One region of the Micrococcus sp. 63XJN7_8_ISO-PGPR-S23-253 genome, then DNA from elsewhere that is predicted to be linked to it. Evidence: predicted binding sites of a transcription regulator. Region 1 holds the regulator's gene; the other holds the start of a gene.
What was found. The regulator HspR, encoded in region 1, represses chaperone genes until heat shock. The targets are predictions, from matches to a motif close to AAGTTGAGTCNNNNNGACTCAACTT.

Region 1 (3,393 bases):
GGCCTCGGATCGCGAGGCCGAGCTCGAGACCGACCTGCGCCGTCTGCAGGCCGAGTACGTGAACTACAAGCGCCGCGTGGACCGCGACCGCGACCTGGCCAGGGACGCCGGCGTGCTCAAGGCCGTCACCGCGCTGCTGCCGGTGCTCGACGACATCGACGCCGCCCGCGCCGCCGGCGACCTGACGGACGGTCCGTTCGCCGCCATCGCGACCAAGCTCGACACCGCCCTGGCCGGCCTCGGCCTCGAGCGTCACGACCAGGAGGCCCTGGCCGGCGTCGAGTTCGACCCGGCCGTGCACGAGGCCGTGATGCGCCAGCCGCACGCAGAGGTGCCCGCGGACCACGTGGTCCAGGTCTTCCGCAACGGCTACCTCCGGGACGGCCGCGTGCTGCGCGCCGCCCAGGTGATGGTCTCCGCCGGAGACGAGTGACCCCGTCGGCCGGCGGCCCACCCCGCCGCCGGCCGACCCCCTGACCGATACACACGAGAGGAGGCACCATGGCCTCGCAGGATTGGATGGACAAGGACTTCTACGCGACCCTGGGGGTGTCCAAGGACGCCTCCGATGCGGATGTGAAGAAGGCCTACCGCAAGCTCGCCCGCACCCACCACCCGGACCAGAACCCCGGGGATGAGGCGGCCGAGAAGAAGTTCAAGGAGATCTCGGAGGCGTACGCCGTCCTGAGCGACCCCCAGGAGCGCCAGGAGTACGACGCGATCCGCGCGATGGGCGGCGGCGCCCGGTTCTCCGCCCCGGGCGGTGCCGACGGCGGCGGCTTCGAGGACGTCTTCGGCGGCATGTTCGGCGGCGGGGGCGGCCCCCGCACCACGCAGTCCGGGCCCGACCTGTCGGACCTGTTCAGCGGGATGTTCGGCGGCGCCGCAGGCCAGACCGGCGGCTTCGGCCCCGGCGGCTTCGGCGACGCCGGCTACGCGCGGCCGCGCCCCACGAAGGGCGCGGACCGCACCGCCACCACCACGATCTCCTTCCGCGGCTCGATCCAGGGCACCACGGTGTCCCTGCGCGCCCCGGACGGCGAGACGATCGAGGTGAAGATCCCGAAGGGCATCCGTGACGGCCAGAAGGTCCGTGCCCGCGGCAAGGGCGCGCCCGGTGCGGCCGGCCGCGGCGACCTGCTGGTCACCGTGCGCGTGCGCGAGCACGAGTTCTTCCACCGGGACGGGGACGACCTGCGCATCACCGTGCCCGTCACCTTCCCCGAGGCCGCCCTCGGCGCCACGATCGAGGTGCCCACGCTGGAGCGCCCCGTGAAGGTGAAGGTGCCGGCGGGCTCCCAGTCCGGCCGCGTGCTGCGCCTGAAGGGCCGCGGTGTCGAGCGCGGGAACAGGACGGGTGACCTGCTCGTGGAGCTGCGCGTCACCGTGCCCACCGAGCTCAACGACGACGCCCGCGCCGCCGTCGAGGCCCTGCAGTCCGCCCTGGCCGGCGACGATCCGCGGCGGGAGCTGGCCCGGAAGGCCGCCTGGTGAGCGCCCGCGACGGCGCCGCCCGCGCGGACCGCGGCCGCGAGCGGGGTCCTGACCGGAACGCCCCCGTCTTCGTGATCTCCGTGGCCGCCGAGATGGCGGGCATGCACCCGCAGACCCTGCGCCAGTACGACCGGCTCGGCCTCGTGGTCCCCGCCCGCCAGGGCGGACGGCACCGCCGCTACTCCCTGGCCGACGTCGAGCGGCTCCAGACCGTGCAGGCCCTGAGCGGCGAGGGCATCTCGCTGGAGGGCATCCGCCGCGTGATCGCGCTGCAGCGCGAGGTCGAGCAGCTGCAGGACACCGTGGTCGAACTGTCGGCCCAGGTGGACCGCCTCCACCACGCCTCCCGCCTGGCCCGCGTCTTCACCGTGGGCTCCGGCGGCGACGTCTCGGCCCGGTACGCCGACCGGATGGCCGCCCGCCGCCAGGCCGCGGCACGGACCGAGGCCGACGCCGCGGGCCAGGCCTCCCCGGGTGTCCTGCGGACGCTGCCCTCCGGCGTCGCGGTCCCCCGACGGGTGCTCACGTGGCAGCCCGAGCAGGACTGAGCCGGGCGTCGTTCGGGGCGGCCGCACGGTCCCGCGTCCGAGAGCGGCTGCGCACCGACATGGCCCGGCGCGACGGCCTGGGCCGGCGGGCCCGCAGCGCCCTGGACGGGATCGTCCACGCCCTCAAGCCGGAGGGCATGGACCCGCAGCTGCCCGCCCGGCATCTGCTGGACTACGTCCTCGACGGACCGGACGGTCCGCGCGCCGTGGTCGCCGCGGGGGACCCCGCGACCGCCACCCACCTGACCTGGCTCGTCTCCGGCATGGGCATCCGCCCCCAGACGGCCATGTGGGGGACGGCCCGGGAGGCCGCCCACCTCGCCGCCGCCCAGCGTGCCGCCGGCGCACCCCGTCCCGTCGTCATCGCGTGGCTCGGCTACCCCGCGCCCTCGCCCTGGCGGGTGGTGCTCGATGGCCCCGGCCGGCGCGGCGGCGCGATGCTCGCCGCGGATGTGCGGGCCTGGTGGGAGTTCCTGCGCCACGGGCCGGGGGAGGACGACGACGCCGCCCCGGCCCTGCGCGTCCGCGGGACCGCCGTGCACGGGGCCGTGGAGGCCCACTCGTACGGCTCGCTCGTGGCCGCGCACGCCCTGCGCCTGCTCGCGGACCGGGGCCTGCAGCCCGACGACGCCGAGGCCCCGTGGCCGGCCGAGCGTCCCGTCGAGGCCCTCGTGGTCTCGGGCGCGGTCGGGCTGCCCGCCGCCCTGGCAGCCCGGGCCGCGCACCTCGGCCTGCGGTCCGGACGGGTGTTCCGCGCCCTGGCCCCGGGCGACCTCCTCGCCCGGGTCGGCCGTGCGGTGGGCCGTCGTCGGGACTGGACGGACGCCGCCGTGCTGCCGGTGGCCCCGCGGCCCGGCCTGGCGGGGGCCGCCGTCCGCGGCCACCACACGGCCCGCTGGTCGCCGACGGCCCCCGGGGACGCCCCGAGGGGCTACCGGGACGCCGGGTCCGTGACGCTCGCGGCGACCGCGCGGGTGACCGCCGGCCTGCCGCTGCCGCCCGTCCCGGACGGCGCCGACCCGGCCGGGCCGGTCGCCCCGGCCTGAGCCGTCCCGTCGGGCCCCGTGCTCAGCGGCGGCGGTACGCCAGGTCGAACACGAGACGCCCGGCCCGCTGGGACTTCGCCTCGAAGCTCGTGATCGGTCGACCCTCGAACCGGGGCGCCCAGCCGCCCTCGTGGTCCACGGGGTCCGCGGCTGCCGCGCCGGCCCGCGCCTCACCCAGGCCGGCCCGCAGCGGCCGCTCCTCCTCGGCCGCGCGCTCCCAGCCCGCGGGCAGCGGCTGGGCACCCACCTCGGTCTCCCTGCCCTCGCGGCGCACCCGCGTGAGCGGGGAGTCCTCGCCCGCGGCG
Region 2 (3,393 bases), 250 kb from region 1:
GCCACCGGGCGAGGACGCCGGCCCCGTACACCGGAGTGAAGCGCCCGATGTCCAGCATGATCCCCGAGAGCGGGACGAAGAGGTTCCCGAGGAAGCCGAACACCACCAGGATGCCCGACGCCGCGGACACGGCGGCCTCCGAACGGAAGAGCAGGGCGGCCGCCAGGCCGAACAGCGCGAACGGCAGCGAGGACACCAGGGCGAGGGCGCCCGTCGTGAGCCAGCGCAGCGGGCCGTCGAGCTCGGCGCCCGTGAGCGCGCCCGCGGCGAGCACGGCGAGCACGGGCAGGGCGGCGATGGCCAGGGCCACGAGGCACTTGCCGGCGAGGTAGGCGCCCGGGGTGAGCGCGGTCAGGGAGAGCTGGCGGCCCCAGCCGGACTGGCGCTCGACGGCGGCCGAGCCGGCGATCGAGGTGGTGGCCATGACCGCCCCGTACACGGCCATGCCGGTCATGGTGTACGCGGACACGTTCCCGTGGCCGGCGGGGAGGTCACCCCAGTCGGAGAGCGCGCCGAACATGAGGTAGAGCGCCACGGGGAGGACGACGATGAAGAACGAGCTCTCGATCATCCGCACGTTGCGGACGAACTCGCGGCGTGCGTAGCCGACCAGGCGGCCGGGGGCGGTGGTGGTCGTGCTCATGCGAGGGACTCCTGCGGCTCGGAGGGTGCCGGCTGGCCTGCGTCGGTCAGGGAGAGGAACACGTCGTCGAGGGAGGCGTGGGTGATCGCCAGGTCCTCGACGAGGCGCTCGTTCAGCAGGTGGCGGGCGACGTCGTCGCCGGTGACCGAGCCCCCGGCGGGGACGCGCACGCGCAGGCGGTCGGGGGAGAGGTGCTGTGGTTCGAGCTGGACGGCGTCCTGCGGCAGGCCCAGGGCGGCGGCGAGGCGGGCGGGCGCGTCCGGATCGTCTCCGCCGCCGGCCCAGCGGCCCGTGAGGGTGACGGACCCGCCGGTGGCGAGCTCGGCGGGCGTGCCGTCCGCGTGGATCCGGCCCTCGCGCATCAGGACGATCCGGTCCGCGAAGTCCTCGGCCTCGGGGAGGAAGTGGGTGGCGAACACGATGGTGCGGCCCCGGTCCGCCTCGGCGTGCATGGTGTCCCAGAAGTCGTGGCGGGCGCGGACGTCCATGCCCGCGGTGGGCTCGTCCAGGATCAGCAGCTCGGGGTCGGTGAGCAGGGCCAGGGCGAAGCGCAGCCGCTGGCGCTCGCCTCCGGAGCACTTCTTCACGCGGCGGCCGGCCAGCCCGGTGAGGCCGGCGCGCTCGAGGGCGGCGGGCACGCCGATGTGGCGGCGGTGGCAGCCGGCCACCATGGCCACGGTCTCGCGCACGCTCAGGTCCTCCAGCAGGCCGCCCGTCTGCAGCACCGCGCCCACCCGGCCCTGGCGGACGGCGGCGACGGGGTCGGAGCCGAGGACGCGGACCGTGCCGTCCGAGGGCGGGCTGAAGCCCAGGGCCATGTCCAGCAGGGTGGTCTTGCCGGCGCCGTTGGGCCCGAGGAGGGCGAGGACTTCGCCGGCGGGGACGGTGAGGTCCACTGCGTCCACGGCCCGGACCGGTCCGAAGCGGCGGGTGAGTCCCCGGGTTGCGAGTGCGGGTGCGTTGCTCATGGCTCCAGCCTCGCCGCGGGGCGCGCCCCGCGGGAGCGGCAGACGTCAGGAATGCGCCATGACGGATGTCATGGGTGGGCCCCGCCGAGGCGGGCGGGCCGTCCTCCAGAAAGTTGAGCGGAGTTCGCGCAGATTTCTGGAATAGGTTCGCCGGGCGTGCTGTTGTGGTGGTCAGACGCCGCGGTGTCAGCGGCGCCCACCCGACTTCCGAGGAGAGTGAACCGACATGGCCCGTCCCATCGATCCGTTCCGTGAGATGGAGCGTCCCTTCCGTGAGATGGAGCGCCTGGTGAACGGTCTGACGACCCGCGCGACCGGCACCGCGTCCATGCCCATGAACCTGTACCGCGAGGGCGACGCCTTCGTCGCCGAGGTCGAGCTGCCCGGCGTCGACCCGGCCTCCATCGACGTGGACGTGGAGGAGCGCACCCTCACCGTCCGCGCCGAGCGCAAGGAGGACCCGGCCCGCGAGGACCGCCGCTGGCTCACCCGTGAGCGTTCCGCCGGCACCTTCGCCCGCCAGCTCACCCTGGGCGAGGGCCTGGCCCTCGACCGCATCGAGGCCGACTACAGCGACGGCGTCCTGACCCTCACCATCCCGGTGGCGGAGCAGGCCAAGCCCCGCAAGATCTCCGTCACCCACGGCGGCGCCGCCCCGGTGGCCGCGGAGACCGTGGAGGGCGAGACCGCCGAGGCCTCCGGCGAGTGATCGCTCTCTGACGGAGCCGCGCCCGGCGTGACCGGCGCGCGGCCCGTCCCCCGAACGCGAATGCGGCGGGCCCCCCACCGGGGGGCCCGCCGCATCTGCGTGGTGGCCAGGCGCGGTCGGCCAGGATCAGCTGCGCGGCCTTCTCACCGATCATGAAGCACGTGATGTTGGGGTTCACGGTCACGTGCTCGGGCATCACGGAGGCGTCGGCCACGCGCAGCCCCGTCACGCCCTTGACGCGCAGGCGGGCGTCCAGGGGGCTCATGGCGTCGTCGTCGGCGCCCATGCGCACCGAGCCCACCGGGTGGTACACGGTGTTGTGGGTGCGGCGCACGTAGTCGGCGATCTCCTCGCCCGTCTGCGCCTGCTCGCCCGGGGCCGGTGCCATACGGCTCCGGACGGGCCCGCCGGTAGACTGCCGGACTGTGGCTTTGACTATCGGATTCGTGGGACTGCCCAACGTGGGCAAGTCGACCCTGTTCAACGCGCTGACGCGCCAGACCGTGCTCGCGGCGAACTACCCGTTCGCGACGATCGAGCCGAACGTGGGCGTGGTGAACCTGCCGGATGAGCGCCTGCCGCAGCTGGCCGAGATCTTCGGTTCCGAGCGCATCCTGCCGGCGACGGTGTCCTTCGTGGACATCGCCGGCATCGTGAAGGGCGCCTCCGAGGGGGAGGGCCTGGGCAACCAGTTCCTGGCGAACATCCGTGAGGCCCACGCGATCGCCCAGGTGGTGCGTGCGTTCGACGACGGCGACGTCGTCCACGTGGACGGCAAGGTGGACCCGGCCTCGGACATGGAGACCATCAACACCGAGCTGATCATCGCGGATATGCAGACCGTGGAGAAGGCGATCCCGCGCGTCGAGAAGGAGGTCAAGGGCAAGAAGAAGGAGCCCGCCGACCTCGAGGCGCTCCAGGCCGCGCTCGCGGTGCTGGAGCGGGGCGAGACGATCTTCGCCGCGAAGGACAAGGACAAGTTGGACATGGACCGGTTGCGGGAGCTGAGCCTGCTCACCGCCAAGCCGTTCATCTACGTGTTCAACTCGGACGAGGGCGTGCTGGGGGACGAG

Region 2: a site for HspR is predicted at 1,722-1,746, ahead of AC0VX4_RS03090 (Hsp20/alpha crystallin family protein). Genes of this name have one in related genera too.

What each region holds. Positions count from the first base shown of each region.
Region 1 is NZ_CM149673.1:393,297-396,689, forward strand. Features, by position in the region: gene AC0VX4_RS01850 (nucleotide exchange factor GrpE) at 1-433, shown strand, start outside; gene AC0VX4_RS01855 (DnaJ C-terminal domain-containing protein) at 502-1,494, shown strand; gene AC0VX4_RS01860 (heat shock protein transcriptional repressor HspR) at 1,491-2,042, shown strand; gene AC0VX4_RS01865 (alpha/beta hydrolase) at 2,021-3,088, shown strand; gene trmB (tRNA (guanosine(46)-N7)-methyltransferase TrmB) at 3,111-3,393, opposite strand, start outside.
Region 2 is NZ_CM149673.1:642,680-646,072, forward strand. Features, by position in the region: gene AC0VX4_RS03080 (ABC transporter permease) at 1-643, opposite strand, end outside; gene AC0VX4_RS03085 (ABC transporter ATP-binding protein) at 640-1,611, opposite strand; gene AC0VX4_RS03090 (Hsp20/alpha crystallin family protein) at 1,838-2,320, shown strand; partial or broken gene AC0VX4_RS03095 (GMC oxidoreductase) at 2,433-2,699, opposite strand; gene ychF (redox-regulated ATPase YchF) at 2,746-3,393, shown strand, end outside.